Regions from separate parts of the Methylibium petroleiphilum PM1 genome, predicted to be linked through region 1. Evidence: predicted binding sites of a transcription regulator. Region 1 holds the regulator's gene; each other region holds the start of a gene.
What was found. Region 1 encodes FNR, which switches genes on or off when oxygen is low (the NO sensors DNR and NnrR bind a similar motif). Its sites were predicted from a motif close to TTGATNNNNATCAA; they were not measured.
Positions count from the first base shown of each region.

Region 1 (4,779 bases):
GCCCGCGATGCCGATCGCCAGCCCGGCCGCCACCAGCGAGAGGCTCATGCCGTGACTGTCCCTTGCGTCAGATCAGCCGCGAATAGCGTTCGCGATCGCGGTCGGCCTGCAGGTGACGATCGAACACCATCGCCACGGCGCGCACGAAGTACCAGCCCAGCGGGGTGAGCTGGATCGCGTCGTCGTCGATCTCGATCAGCCCCTGCCCGGCCAGTGGCTGCAGCCGGCGCAGTTCGGCCTCGAAGTAGCGGCGGAAATCGAGCAGGTGAGCCAGTTCGATGGATTCGAACACCACCCGCCCCTGGCACATCAGCGCCATGATCACCGAGCGGCGCACCACGTCGTCGCGCGTCAGCACGAGGCCGCGCACCACCGGCAGTTCCCCGGAGCGCAGGGCGTCCTGGTACTCCGGCAGCGTCTTCGCATTCTGGCTGTAGGTCGCACCGATGCGGCCGATGGCCGAGACGCCCAGGCCGATCAGGTCGCAGTCGGGCTGGGTGCTGTAGCCCTGGAAATTGCGGTGCAGCCGGCCCTGCCGCTTGGCCGCGGCCAGCGCGTCACCCGGCAGGGCGAAGTGGTCCATGCCGATGTAGTCGTAACCGTGCGCCAGGAAGGCGGCGATCGCGTTCGACAGCATCGTCACGCGCTGGGCGGTGCCTGGCAGGTCTGCCGCATGGATGCGCCGCTGCGGCTTGAAGCGCTGCGGCAGGTGCGCATAGCTGTAGAGCGCCACGCGGTCCGGCCGCAACCGCGCCACCTGCTCCACCGTCCGGGCCAGCGAGGCCGGGGTCTGCTTGGGCAGGCCGTGGATCAGGTCGACGTTGATCGAATCGAAGCCCAATGCGCGCGCGCTGGCGATCAGTGCCTCCACCTGCTCGGCCGGCTGCACGCGATGCACCGCGTGCTGCACTTCGGGGTCGAAGTCCTGCACGCCGAAGCTCAGGCGGTTGAAACCCAGCGCCTTCAGGTGCGCCAGCCGCGAGGCACTGACGGTGCGCGGGTCGACCTCGATCGAGCATTCGGCCTGCGGCTGCAGGTCGAAGGCACCGCGCAGCAGGGCCATCAGCTGCGACAGCTCCGTATCGTCCAGGAAGGTCGGCGTACCGCCGCCGAGGTGCAGCTGACTGACGCGCTGGCGGCTGCCGATCACGTCCTGGTGCAATGCCACCTCGCGGCCCAGCCACTCCAGGTACTCGGTGCCGCGCCGGTGCTGCCGGGTGATCACCTTGTTACAGGCGCAGTAGTAGCAGACCGACTCGCAGAATGGGATGTGAACGTAGATCGACAGCGGTGTGCCGCCGCCCACCGCGCCGGCCGCCGGGGCTCCGCTGCGGCGCTGGCCCAGGGCCTGCCGGTACTGAGCGGGGCCGAAGGCCTCCACGAAGCGGTCGGCGGTCGGGTAGGAGGTGTAGCGCGGCCCACCGGCGTCCAGACGACTCAGGAGTTCCTCGCTCGGCGCAGCCGGTTCCAGCATGTCGGTCAGGGTCGGAGGGGGCATGTCCGGACTGTGCCGAGGGCCTCTCACCGGGCTCTTGATCTGGGTCAAGGCCGGTCGCCGGTGGCCTCCGACAATCCATGCACAGCTTGAGGTCGATCATGCAACTTGCCCCTCACGACGCCGCCGCCGACTCACATGCTCCATCGCGGGCCGCGCACAAGATCATAATGAAGCGCATGGAACGCGAACCGATCCGCATCGAGGCCCTCAAGGTCGCATGCTCCAGTTGCAACCTGCGCGAGCTCTGCCTGCCGGTGGGGCTGTCGGACGACGATCTCGACCACCTCGACCAGCTGGTGGGCAGCCGCCGCCCCGTGAAGCGCGGCGACACGCTGTTCCACGCCGGGGATCGCTTCGAGTCGCTTTATGCGGTGCGCACCGGCTTCTTCAAGACCTGCGTGTCCGCCGACGATGGCCGTGACCAGGTGACCGGCTTCCAGATGGCCGGCGAACTGCTGGGACTGGACGGCATCAGCACCGACCGCCATGCCTGCGACGCGGTGGCGCTGGAGGACTCCCAGGTCTGCCAGATCCCCTACTCGCAGCTCGAGAAGCTGTCGCGCGAATCCACGCCGCTGCAGCACCAGTTCCACAAGATCATGAGCCGCGAGATCGTGCGCGACCACGGCGTGATGCTGCTGCTCGGCAGCATGCGGGCCGAGGAGCGGCTCGCGGCCTTCCTGCTGAACCTCACGCAACGCCTGCAGGCACGCGGCTTCTCGGCCTCGTCGCTCGTGCTGCGCATGACGCGCGAGGAGATCGGCAGCTACCTCGGTCTCAAGCTGGAGACCGTGAGCCGCACCTTCTCGAAGTTCCAGGACGAAGGCCTGCTCGAGGTTAAGCAGCGCGACATCCGCGTGCTCGACGAATCCGGGCTGCGCCGGCTCGTCAACGGCCCGGCCTGCTGAAGGTTCGCCGCCTGCCTCGCCCGGCGCGACTCAGGGCCAGCGGCGCGGCTCGGTATTGGCCGGCTCCGGCATTGCCAGCAGCAGCGTCAACATCGACGTCAGCGCGCACACGGTCCAGAACGCGAAGAAGGCCAGCGTGTAGACGCCAGCCGGCGACACCGTCTCCAGCGCGCGCCCGACCCAGCCGCTCAGTTCCGCCGGGTCGGCTGCGCTGAACACCAGGACCTCCAGCACACCCGCCATCAGGAACGACGGCCAGACGATCCACAGCGTGCGTTGTCTCATCGTCGCGAGCTCCGGGTCGACGGGCGGCACCACGTTCAGCGCTCGGGACGCGGCGTGGCCGCATGGTTGCGCGCCTGCACTGCCGGCGTGTCGCTGCCCAGCGGTTCGCTGCTGCGGCTGAGCACCGGGTCGCTGCCACGCACGGCGATCACGGCAGTGACGATGCCAGCCACCACGACCGCCAGCGGGCCGCCCAGCACCAGCCACAGCATGGGCTCGCGCCACCAGGGCAGCGGCCGCTCGGGCGCGGGCGTCGGGCGGGTTGCGTTCTCGTTCGGGGTCATGGGTTGCTCCGGAGAGGGCCGCGTTCAGCGCGGCACGACGAAGGTGGATTTCTCGGACACGCTGGCCGCCGGCTGCATGCCGTCGGCCTCGCGGATGATCTCGAAGCGCAGGGGGTGGGCGCCGGGGCCCAGGGCCGCGGCGCTCTGCGGCGGCACTTGCACCGCGACAGGCACCCAGCGCGACTCGGCCGGGGCCAGCCGCACCTCGTCACGCACCTGCGCCTGCGCGCCGGCGATGCCGCTCACCACCACCCGGTAGCGCTGCTCCGACTCGGTGGCGTTCATGATCTGCAACCGGTAGACGTTCTCGATGCGCCCTTCGTCGACCAGCCTTGCCAACGTACCGCGGTCGCGCACCACGTCGACGCGCATCGGGCTGCGCAGCACGAGACTGGTGACGAAGCCGACCGAGATCAGCAGCAGGATCACGCCGTAGACCAGCACGCGCGGACGGAACACACGCCGCCAGTCCAGCCTGCTCTGGCCGGCAGTCAGGCCGTTCTGCGTCGCATAGCGGATCAGTCCGCGCGGATACGCCATCTTGTCCATCACGCCGTTGCACACGTCGATGCAGGCGGCACAGCCGATGCACTCGTATTGCAGCCCCTCGCGGATGTCGATGCCGGTCGGGCAGACCTGCACGCACAGCGTGCAGTCGATGCAGTCGCCTTTGCCCTGGGCGGCCAGCGCGTCGTGCGCCAGGCTGCGCGGGCGCGAGCCGCGCGGCTCTCCGCGCCCGCCGTCATAGCTGATGATCAGGGTGTCGTGGTCGAACATCGCGCTCTGGAAGCGCGCGTACGGGCACATGTACTTGCACACCTGCTCGCGCATGAAGCCGGCGTTGCCATAGGTCGCGAAGCCGTAGAACAGCACCCAGAACGCTTCCCAGGGGCCGGGCCCGGCCGACCCCGGGCCGGCCAGACCGATCAGCGCGAGCACCTCGCCGCCCAGTTCGCGGATCGGCGTGAAGTAGCCGACGAAGGTGAAGCCGGTCCACAGGCCGATCGCCAGCCACACCGCGTGCTTGGCCGACCGGCGGGCCAGCTTCGCGGCGCCCCAGGGCGCGGCATCGAGCTTCAGGCGCGCCTGGCGGTCGCCCTCGATATGGTGCTCGACCCACATGAAGATCTCGGTGTAGACCGTCTGCGGGCAGGCGTAGCCGCACCACAGGCGGCCTGCCACCGCGGTGAACAGGAACAGCCCGTAAGCCGACAGGATGAGCAGGCCCGTCAGGTAGATGAAGTCCTGCGGGTAGAGCACCAGGTCGAAGATGTAGAAGCGCCGTGCGCCCAGGTCGAACAGCACCGCCGGGCGGCCGTTCCAGGGCAGCCAGGGCAGCCCGTAGAACACCAGCTGCGTGAGCCACACCAGCGCCCAGCGCCACGCAGCGAACCAGCCATGCACCGAGCGTGCGTGGATGGTCGCCTGCTTCGCATACAGCGAGACCATCTCGCCGGTGTCGTCGGACACCGGCGCGATCGGGATCACGCGTGACGCCGGTCGACTCATCGACAACTCGCGCCAGGGCGGCGGCGGGGACTCATTTCGCTGCGGCCGTTGTCGTGGCCCCGCCGTTCGAGAGCCCCCAGACGTAGGCGGCGAGCACCTGGATCTGCGCATCGCTCAGCCGCCCGGCGTGCGCCGGCATCAGGTTGGTCTTGCCTTCGTTGATCATCCGGACCACCGCCTCCTCGCCCCAGCCGTGCAGCCAGATCCGATCGCTGAGGTTGGGCGCGCCGAGCGCCGGGTTGCCCTTGCCGCCCGGGCCGTGGCAGGCTGCGCAGGCCGTGAACTTGGTGCGTCC
Region 1 is NC_008825.1:2,630,642-2,635,420, forward strand. It holds gene MPE_RS12450 (sulfite exporter TauE/SafE family protein) at 1-48, opposite strand, end outside; gene hemN (oxygen-independent coproporphyrinogen III oxidase) at 68-1,498, opposite strand; gene fnr (fumarate/nitrate reduction transcriptional regulator Fnr) at 1,675-2,406, shown strand; gene MPE_RS12465 (hypothetical protein) at 2,437-2,691, opposite strand; gene MPE_RS12470 (hypothetical protein) at 2,727-2,975, opposite strand; gene ccoG (cytochrome c oxidase accessory protein CcoG) at 3,000-4,484, opposite strand; gene ccoP (cytochrome-c oxidase, cbb3-type subunit III) at 4,516-4,779, opposite strand, start outside.

Region 2 (4,779 bases), 1.2 Mb from region 1:
CCGATCGAGTGCGTCACGCCCGAAGGTGTGCGAACGGCCGACGGCAAGCTCCACGAACTCGACATCCTGATCCTGGCGACGGGTTTCGATGCGGGAACGGGTGCACTGACGCGCATCGACATCCGCGGTCGCGGCGGGCGCTCGCTCAAGGACGACTGGGGCCGCGAGATCCGCACCACGATGGGCCTGCAGGTGCACGGCTATCCCAACCTCTTCACGACCGGGGCGCCGCTGGCGCCGTCGGCGGCCTTCTGCAACATGACCACCTGCCTGCAGCAGCAGGTCGACTGGATCACCGAGTGCCTGGTGGCGCTGCGCCGTAAGGGCCTGACCGTCATCGAGCCCAGCCGGGCGCTGGAAGACGAATGGGTGGCTCACCACGACGAGACCTCCAACGCGACGCTGCTGGTCAAGACCGATTCCTGGTACATGGGAACCAATGTCAAGGGCAAGCAGCGCCGCATGCTTTCGTACATCGGTGGGGTCGGAAAATACCGCCAACGCTGCGAAGAACTGGCCGCCGGCGGCTATCCGGGTTTCGAGATGCGCTGAGTTTGCTAGTCGGTCTCGGGCGTCAGCGTCAGGACGGCGGGGATCGTCTCGTCGCAGCTGTCCAGCAGCCCGGCATGCACGGCCCGCAATGTCGCGAGGCTGCCGACGTGGGGCAGGACCGTGTCCGCACCGCAGAGCGGACACACGGCGGTGGATTCGCCGTGTGTCCAACTCACCACGTCGGACGGCTCGAATGTGGCCAGGCAAGAGAAGCAGCCTGCAATCCGCGCCGAAGCCAGTTCGGCGCGGTTGTTGAAAGAGTCGTAGCCAGTGTCCGACATGTGCGAAGCGTCGGTTGCAGGACTCAGGACGTCACGCTGTCGCGCAGCGCCTTGATCTGGTCGTGGTTGGACTGCACCCCAAGCAACTGCCGGCCGAGCGTCTGCTGCACGTCGATCGGCAGTTGCTGCTTCAGCGCCTTGCGGTAGCGGGCCAGTGCCGCGTCCTCGCCGCGCTCGCACTCCTCCAGCAACGCGTGATCGCTGCTGCCGGTGAATGCATCCTTCACCGACACCCATCCCCGATGAAGGGCGCCGGCGACGCTGCCATGATCCTCGGGGCTTCCCCCGTGCTGCAGGACCAGGGCCTGCAACTCCACCGCGGCGCTTTCGCATTCCGCGGCACGGGCCTGCAGTGTCTGCTTGAGGGCGACGGACTCGGCTCGCTCGGCGCATTTCGCGAATCCGTACTGGCCGTCTTTCGACGTTTCGATCAGTTCGTTCAGGATCTGGATGACTTGCTTGTCGCTCATGGGAACTCCTCGAAGTTGGGCAAGTGGGACCACCCGGGATGGATGGGACCGTGGCAACTCGATGATGGGTAGCCTGCAGTCCAAAGGCAGTAGGGCGATCGCGCCGCGTGCTGTACGAACGCGCCTACACCGTGTCTCCTTCGCTGCGAATGAACGGCCCCTTGATCTGGCGCAAGGCCTGCTGGGCGGTCTGGATCGACGCTAGCGACCGACGGCGCGGCGGGTGTTTATCGCCGTGGCCGTACGCTTTCTTACACTGCATCAACCCCCCGTGCACGCCAGCTTGACCATCATTCGCCAGGAGCATCGGGCTCTGTCTGCGATGCTGCGCGCCATCCACCTGATGCTGGGAGAGCATCGCCGGCGCGGAACGCTGCCGGACTTCGGGATGTTGCGCGCCATGCTCTTCTACGTCGACGAATTTCCCGAGCGCCTGCACCATGCCAAGGAAAGCCGGCTGCTGTTTCCGATGCTGCGGTCGCGCAGCGCAGAGCGCACCGCCGTGCTGAACCGGCTCGATCAGGACCATGCCCAGGGCGAGCAGTTCATCCGCAAGCTCGAACACGAACTGCTGGCCTTCGAGGTGATGGCCGAGACGCCCCAGGGCGAGGAGCGACGCGAGCGTTTCGAGCGCTCGATGACGGCCTACATGCACTTCTACCTGAACCACATGCGCACGGAGGAGGCGATGGTGCTGCCGATGGCCGAGCGCGTGCTCGGTGATCAGGACTGGAGCGAACTCGATGCGGCCTTCCTGCAGAACCGCGACCCGCTTGCCGGCGACGAGGGCGATGCGGTGTATGCCGATGTCTTCAGGCGCATCACCGAAGCGCAACCGACCCTGCTGGGTCTGGGCTCCGCGCTGGAAGCACTGGCCGGGCGGGCGACGGCGAGGTCCGTCTAGAGCGCTCGAGACCGGCCCAGGCGGCCGGGCGACCGATCGGTCTCCGGCGGACCGATACTGCGTCCATGCAGGACGAGGCCCCAATTCCCCCGACGCCGCGCTGGATTCGCGCGCTGTGGTCGCTGGCGGGGGGGCTGGCCTTGCTGACGGGCCTGGTCGGCATCGTGCTGCCCTTGTTGCCCACGACGCCCTTCGTGCTGCTGGCGGCCTTCTGCTTTGCGCGCGGGAGCGAGCGCTGCGAACGTTGGCTGCTCGGGCATCGACGCTTCGGACCGATGATTCAGGCGTGGCGTTCGCATCGCGCGATCCCGCTGGCGGCGAAGCGACTGGCCACGGTGATGATGACGCTGGGCTGTGTCTGGTCGTGGTGGTGGCTGACTTCGCCCTGGCGATGGATGCCCGCACTGTGTTGCACCGCCGTTGCGCTGTGGATGTGGCGCCTGCCGACGGCGGACGCGACGCGGCGGCTGCCAGGTCGCGATTGAGCGACGTTGCTCAATCGCAATCTCCGCGCGACCGGGTCGGATTTCGCTCGCGGGCAGAATTTGCGCATGAACCGGCCGACCCCCGCTGCTGCATCGACCACCCTGCGCTGCATGCTGCTGTGGATCGGCGTGCTCGCGTTGTCAGCCTGCGCCGGTTACAGCCCTTCGGGCCTGCCCGTCGGTACACCGCAGGCGCAGGTCATCGAGCGCATGGGGCCGCCGACCGGGCGCTATGCACTCGCTCCAGCCGGTGAGCGGCTGGAGTTCGCCCGAGGCCCGATGGGCAAGCACACTTACATGCTCGACTTCGATGCCGACCAGCGGCTGCTGCGCTGGGAACAGGTGCTGACCGAGAAGAACTTCTATGCACTGCAGATCGGCATGAGCCGCGACGAAGTGCTGCGGCGCATCGGCCATCCGTCGAACGTGCGCTTCCTGTCACGTCAGCAGCACCAGCTCTGGTCGTACCGCTACGACACGCCGTTCTGCGTGTGGTTCCAGGTCAGCCTCGACACCTCCGACAAGGTGGCCGAACTGGGCAACAACGTCGATCCGCAGTGCGACGATCTCTTCGACGGTCGCTGATTCCATGCCCACGATCACCCTGTACGGCATCCCGAACTGCGACACCGTGAAGCGGGCCCGCGCCTGGCTGGAGGCCCGCGACGTTGGCTACACGTTTCACGACTTCAAGAAGCAGGGCGTGCCTCCCGACGCGCTGGCCAGATGGGTGTCCGCCACCGGCTGGGAGACGCTGGTCAACCGCAAGGGCACGACCTGGCGCCAACTCGATCCTGCGGTGCGGGAGTCCGTCGTCGACGCGTCGAGCGCCCAGCGGGCGCTCAGGGAACATCCGTCGCTGGTGAAGCGGCCCGTGGTGGAGTGGCCGGGTGGCGTGACGGTCGGCTTCGACGAGGCGGTATTCAGCGCACGGCTGTCCCACTGAGGACGCGACGACCGTCGTGCCGCGTCCTCACAACTCACAAGGCGGTGGTCACGCGGCGAGCAACTGCCTCAGCACGAAGGGCAGGATGCCGCCGTGCTTGTAGTAGTCCACCTCGATCGGCGTGTCGATGCGCAGCGTGACGATCACGGTCTTCTTCTCACCGGTGGGCGTGGTGATCACCAGCGTGGCGTCCGATTGCGGCTTCATGTCGGCATCGACCACCACGTCCACCACCTCGTCACCGATCAGTCCCAGCGTGCTCCATGAGTCGCTGCCCTTGAACTGCAGCGGCAGTACGCCCATGCCGACCAGGTTGCTGCGGTGGATGCGCTCGAAGCTCTTCGCCACCACGGCCTTGATGCCCAGCAGCTGCGTGCCCTTGGCGGCCCAGTCGCGCGACGAGCCGGTGCCGTACTCCTCGCCGCCGAAGATCACCGTGGGTACGCCGGCGGCGATGTACTGCATGGCGGCGTCGTAGATCGCGAGCTTGCGGCCCTTGTCCGCACCGTCGAGCTGGAAGAGGGTGTAGCCACCTTCCTCGCGCGCGCCGTCGTCCTTGGGCGGCAGCATCAGGTTCTTGATGCGCACGTTGGCGAAGGTGCCGCGCATCATCACCTCGTGGTTGCCGCGGCGCGAGCCGTAGCTGTTGAAGTCGGCCTTCAGCACACCGTGCTCTAGCAGGTACTTGCCGGCCGGCGTGGTGTCCTTGAAGGAGCCGGCCGGCGAGATGTGGTCGGTGGTGATCGAGTCGCCGAACAGGCCCATGATGCGTGCGCCCTTCACGCCGGCGTCCGCCACGGCCGGCTCCATGGTGAAGTCCTGGAAGAACGGCGGCTCGGCGATGTAGGTGCTCTTGGGCCAGGTGTAGACATGGCCCTTCACGCCCTTGATCTGTTCCCACAGCTTGCCGGGATCGCTCTTGACCTTGTCGTAATTCTTCTTGAACGCCTTGCCGTCCATCGCGAACTTCATCAGCTTGTAGATCTCGTCGCTGGTGGGCCAGATGTCGCCCAGGTAGACCGGCTTGCCGCCCTTGCCGGTGCCCACCGGTTCCGTCATCAGGTCCCTGCTCACGGTGCCGGCGATCGCATAGGCCACCACCAGCGGCGGGCTGGCCAGGAAGTTGGCCTTCAGGTTCGGG
Region 2 is NC_008825.1:1,456,707-1,461,485, forward strand. It holds gene MPE_RS06810 (flavin-containing monooxygenase) at 1-552, shown strand, start outside; gene MPE_RS06815 (hypothetical protein) at 558-833, opposite strand; gene MPE_RS06820 (ferritin-like domain-containing protein) at 857-1,303, opposite strand; gene MPE_RS06825 (hemerythrin domain-containing protein) at 1,587-2,207, shown strand; gene MPE_RS06830 (YbaN family protein) at 2,273-2,692, shown strand; gene MPE_RS06835 (hypothetical protein) at 2,759-3,277, shown strand; gene MPE_RS06840 (arsenate reductase) at 3,282-3,638, shown strand; gene acnA (aconitate hydratase AcnA) at 3,687-4,779, opposite strand, start outside.
Region 2: MPE_RS06825 (hemerythrin domain-containing protein) is a predicted target of FNR. The motif match lies at 1,465-1,478, and genes of this name have one in related genera.

Region 3 (4,779 bases), 870 kb from region 1:
TGCGTGAGGTGCAACTCCTCGGCCGCGGCACGGAAGCTGAGGTGGCGCGCCACCGCCTCGAAGGCGCGGATCGGACCGACGGCGAGCGGGCGCTGGCGTGAGGTATTCATGCGTGTATGTTATCAATGAGGGGCCGCGATCTCATTGGATCGTGGGCTGGTTCTTCACGATGATATGACGCATGGAACCACCAATGCAGGGTCCGATGGAGCGCGACATGAGCATGCAGCAATCGCAAGAATCGATGGGCCGGGTCGACCCCGTCTGGCGGCTGGTCCGAGGCCAGACGCTGCGCCTGCAGGCGGCCCGCAACACCCGCTGGCTGCGGCTGCGCGAAGGCCGGCTCTGGGTGACCGCCGAGGGCCGCCTCGGCGGGCAGATCCCGGAAGACTGGTGGCTCGCGGCCGGCCAGAGCCTGCGACTGCCGGCCGGCACCGAGGTGCTGGCCGAGGGTTGGTCAGTGGCCAGTTTCGAGGTGCTGGAAGAGCCGGCGGCCTGAGGCCTCTGGCGAACGCGCCCGCCTACCTGGCCGGCTTGCGGCGGCGTGGTGCGGCAGCGGGCTTGCGGACCCTCGCCGCCTGGGCGCGCAACGCCGCCTCCAGCGCCAGCCGGGCCCAGGGCCGCAGCGCATCGGGTGACTCGGTCGCCTCGTCGGGCGGCGTCCAGTAACTCATGGTGGCGGTCCGCACCACGCCGTCGCGTGAACTTTCGTAGACGAAGGCTCGCCCGCCGGCGTCTCGCCACTGCGGCAGCGTCTGCGCGTCGGTCTTGAGGTAGAGCTGATCGGCGGCGATCAGGCCGATCATCAGCCCGTCGAGGTAGAGGCCGTGGCCGCCGAACATGCGCTTCGCATGCGCCGGTCCCACGGAGGACAGCAACTCGACGCAGTGCGCCGCAAATTCGTCGCGGGGTGGGGTCATTGCCACAGTGTAGGCAGCGACCTTGAGGCGCAGGCCATCCTGCGGGGCAAAATCCGGGCTGCCTCGATGACACGCCGCGCCAGCCCGCCACGGACCCGCCCATGACCCTGCCCTACGACCCGATGAGCCGGCCGGACAAGGCGCAACTGCGTCGCATGCTGCAGGCCGAGCGGCAGAGCCTGACCGATCGCCTGGAGCGCGCCGAACAGTTGCAGGGCGTGCTGCGGGTGTGGCTCACGCAGCGGGAGGACGTCACGATCGGCGCCTACTGGGCCATCAAGGGCGAGTTCGATCCCCTGCCGTCGCTGCACCGCTGGACCGAGGGCGCCGGACACGGCACCGGCGAGGGTCCGCCGCGCCGGATCGGCCTGCCGGTGATGAACCGCCAGACCAAGCAACTGCGCTTCCACCAGTGGTACCCCGGCTGCCCGATGGAGGAGGATGCCTACGACATCCCGAAGCCCAAGGGCACCGACCTCGTGATGCCGACGTTGTTGCTGGTGCCCTGCGTCGGCTTCGGCCCGAAGGGCCTGCGGCTCGGCTACGGCGGCGGCTTCTACGACCGCACGCTGGCGGCACTGGAGCCGCGGCCATTCACCGTCGGCATCGGCTACCGGCACGGCTACATCGACTGGCTCGAGGGTGAGCCGCACGACATCCCGCTCGACGCCATGCTCACCGAGGACGGTGTCGCCTGGTCGCGCGAGGACTGATCGCGCGCCGCCTCTCAAGGAAACGCCGGGCCGCCCCAAGTTTCCCTGGCCCCCGCGGGGGGGCGGGCTGGGTGCAGACCAGCCCTGGGGGTGCTCAGAACCGCCAGCCGAGCCCCACGCCGAACAGCACCGGGTCGACCTTGAAGGTCCCCGCCTTCACCCCTGCGGCCGACACGTCGGTGCGGATCTGCACCTTCTTCACGTCCACGTTCAGCACCAGCCGGTCGCCGAGCGGCACGTCCACGCCGGCACCCACCGCCAGGCCCACGCTGTTCTTCTCGATGCTGAACGGCGCCGGTAGGTCGACCGACGAGAAGCGCGTGTAGTTGATGCCCGCGCCGAGGTAGGGCTGGACCGCCGCGCCGGGCAGGAAGTGGTACTGCAGTGACAGCGTCGGGGGCAGGTGCTTGAGGCTGCCGATGCGCGTGCCGGAGGCACTCACGTCCTGCTTCTGCGGATAGGTCAGCACCAGTTCGGCGGCCCAGTTCGGCGTGAAGAAGTAGCTGATGTCGAGTTCGGGGAAGGTCTTGCTGTCGATGGCCAGGCCGACGCCAGTGCTGTCCTTGTTGGCCGGGTCGAGGTGCAGCGCGCGCACGCGCACCAGCCAGTCGCCGCCGGTCGGCGCGGCGGTCGCGGCGCCACCGAGGGCGGCGAGGGCGAGGGCGGCGAGGATCTTCTTCTTCATGATGAGCTTCACTCCGGAATGCACGGGGAGCTTCCCGCCCGTGCATTGCAGTGCGTGGCGGGACGCCGCGGCTTGCGTTGGCTCAAGCGCGCGGTCGCGCAGCGTTGGAGCCGCCGCGGCTTTCTGAGGCAGATCAACCTCGCGCGTCGCGGTGTGCACGCGGCGCTACAGTCGCCGCACCGCCTTCCCAGGAGTCGCGATGGCCCGCTCGACCGCCTACCTGAAGACCTACCGCGTCGGCCGCAAGCTGCGGCTCAAGGACATCGACCCCGGCGCGCGGCCGGCCGCCAGCAGCAGCCGCGAGGCCGACGATGCGCGGCTCGCCGAACTGGCGATCGAGATCGACCGCCTGCAGGACCTGCTCTACGCCAACGGCAGTGCCGGCCGGCCACCCAAGCTGCTGCTGGTGCTGCAGGGCATGGACACTTCGGGCAAGGACGGCACCGCGCGCTCTGTGTTCCGCCAGTGCAGCCCGCTCGGCGTGCGCGTGGCGGCCTTCAAGGCGCCCACCGAGGTGGAGCGCGCGCACGACTTCCTGTGGCGCGTGCATGCGGTGGCACCGCGGGCCGGCGAGGTGGTGGTGTTCAATCGCAGCCATTACGAAGACGTGCTGGTGCCCTTCGTCGAAGGCTGGATCGACGCCGCCGAGCGCCAGCGTCGGCTGGCCCACATCAATGCCTTCGAGCGCCTGCTGCACGACAGCGGCACGACCATCGTCAAGTGCTTCCTGCACATCTCGAAGGACGAGCAGCGCGAACGGCTGCAGGCGCGTCTGGACGACCCCGCCAAGCGCTGGAAATTCCAGGTCGGCGACCTCGAGACGCGCGAGAAGTGGAAGGCCTACCTGGCCGCCTACGAGACCGCGCTGGCGGCCACCTCGACCGCCTGCGCGCCCTGGCACGTGGTGCCGGCCGACAGCAAGAGCAACCGCAACCTGATGATCGCGACGCTGGTCGCGCAGGCGCTGGCCGGCATGAAGCTCAAGCCGCCGAAGCCCGACTTCGACCCGGCGGCGGTGCGCGTGGTCTGAGCGCGTCGCGCGCGTATCAAGCGCGCGCCGACGCGAGCCGGCGGCAGACCTCCAGCGTCAGCGCCGACTGGTTGAGCGTGTAGAAGTGGATGGCCGGTGCGCCGCCGGCGATCAGCCGCTCGCACAGCCGCGACACCACCTCGATGCCGAAGGCGCGGATCGACGCGGCGTCGTCCATGTAGCCCTCCATCTTCAGGGCCACCCAGCGCGGGATCTCGATGCCGTCGCGCATCGCGAACTGCGCGATGCGCGCGTAGTTGTGGAACGGCATGATGCCCGGCACGATCGGCGCGTCGACACCCAGCGCGCGCACCTCGTCGAGGAAATGGAAGTAGGCGTCGGGGTTGTAGAAGAACTGCGTGATCGCCGCGTCGGCGCCGGCCTTCATCTTGTTGGCGAAGTGCTGCAGGTCGCGCCGCGCATAGCGCTGCTGAGGGTGGTACTCGGGGTAGGCGGCCACCTCGATGCGCAGGTCGGTTCCCTGGGTCTCGCGCACGAAGGCGATCAGCTCGTTCGCGTAGCGGAACTCGCCGGCCGTCGCGGTGCCGCTCGGCAGGTCGCCGCGCAGCGCGACCAGGCGGCGGATGTTTTGCGCGCGGTAGGTGCCCAGGATCTCGGCGATGCCGACGCGCGTCGAGCCGACGCACGACAGGTGCGGCGCCGCCTCGAAGCCCAGCGCGGCAATGTCGCGCACCGTCGACAGCGTGCGATCCCGCGTCGAGCCGCCGGCACCGTAGGTCACGCTGAAGAACTCGGGGGCCGCGCTGCCCAGCTCGCGCACCACGGTCTTCAGCTTCTCGCTGCCGGCCTCGGTGTTGGGCGGGAAGAACTCGAAGCTCACCGGCACCGGCAGCCTCAGGGAGGGTGTGTCGCTCATGTGTCTGACTCCAGCGGCCGGCCCGCGGGCACGGCACAGATGAAAAATTCGCGGTTCCCGTCGCCGCCGGCAACCACGCTGTCCAGCCACGCCGTCACGTCCAGGCCCAGTTCGCCGCAGGTGGCCCGCAACTTGCGCTGCACCTCGGCGTAGGAGGCGGCGCTCTTCACCAGACCGCCCTTGCCGATGTCCTTGGGCTGCAGCTCGAACTGCGGCTTGACCAGCGCGAGCAGGTGGCCGTCGGCCGCGAGCAGCGGCACCAGTGCCGGCAGCACGGTGGTCAGCGGGATGAAGCTCAGGTCGGCGACGACCAGGCCGAAGCCGCCGGCCGGCATGGCCGCGCCCAGCGCCTCGCGCGTCAGGCCGCGGGCGTTGATGCCTTCGAGGACGGTGACCTGCGCATGCCCGCGCAGCGAGGGATGCAGCTGGCCGCGACCGACATCGACGCCCACCACGTGCGCCGCGCCGTGCGCCAGCAGCACCTCGGTGAAGCCGCCGGTGCTCTGGCCGACGTCGAGCGCGGTCACGCCGGTCACCGCCAGGCCGCACTGCGC
Region 3 is NC_008825.1:3,496,337-3,501,115, reverse strand. It holds gene MPE_RS16625 (LysR family transcriptional regulator) at 1-110, opposite strand, end outside; gene MPE_RS16620 (DUF2917 domain-containing protein) at 218-499, shown strand; gene MPE_RS16615 (TfoX/Sxy family protein) at 522-920, opposite strand; gene MPE_RS16610 (5-formyltetrahydrofolate cyclo-ligase) at 1,022-1,633, shown strand; gene MPE_RS16605 (OmpW/AlkL family protein) at 1,728-2,318, opposite strand; gene MPE_RS16600 (polyphosphate kinase 2 family protein) at 2,518-3,348, shown strand; gene metF (methylenetetrahydrofolate reductase [NAD(P)H]) at 3,365-4,225, opposite strand; gene MPE_RS16590 (TlyA family RNA methyltransferase) at 4,222-4,779, opposite strand, start outside.
Region 3: MPE_RS16605 (OmpW/AlkL family protein) is a predicted target of FNR. The motif match lies at 2,442-2,455, and genes of this name have one in related genera.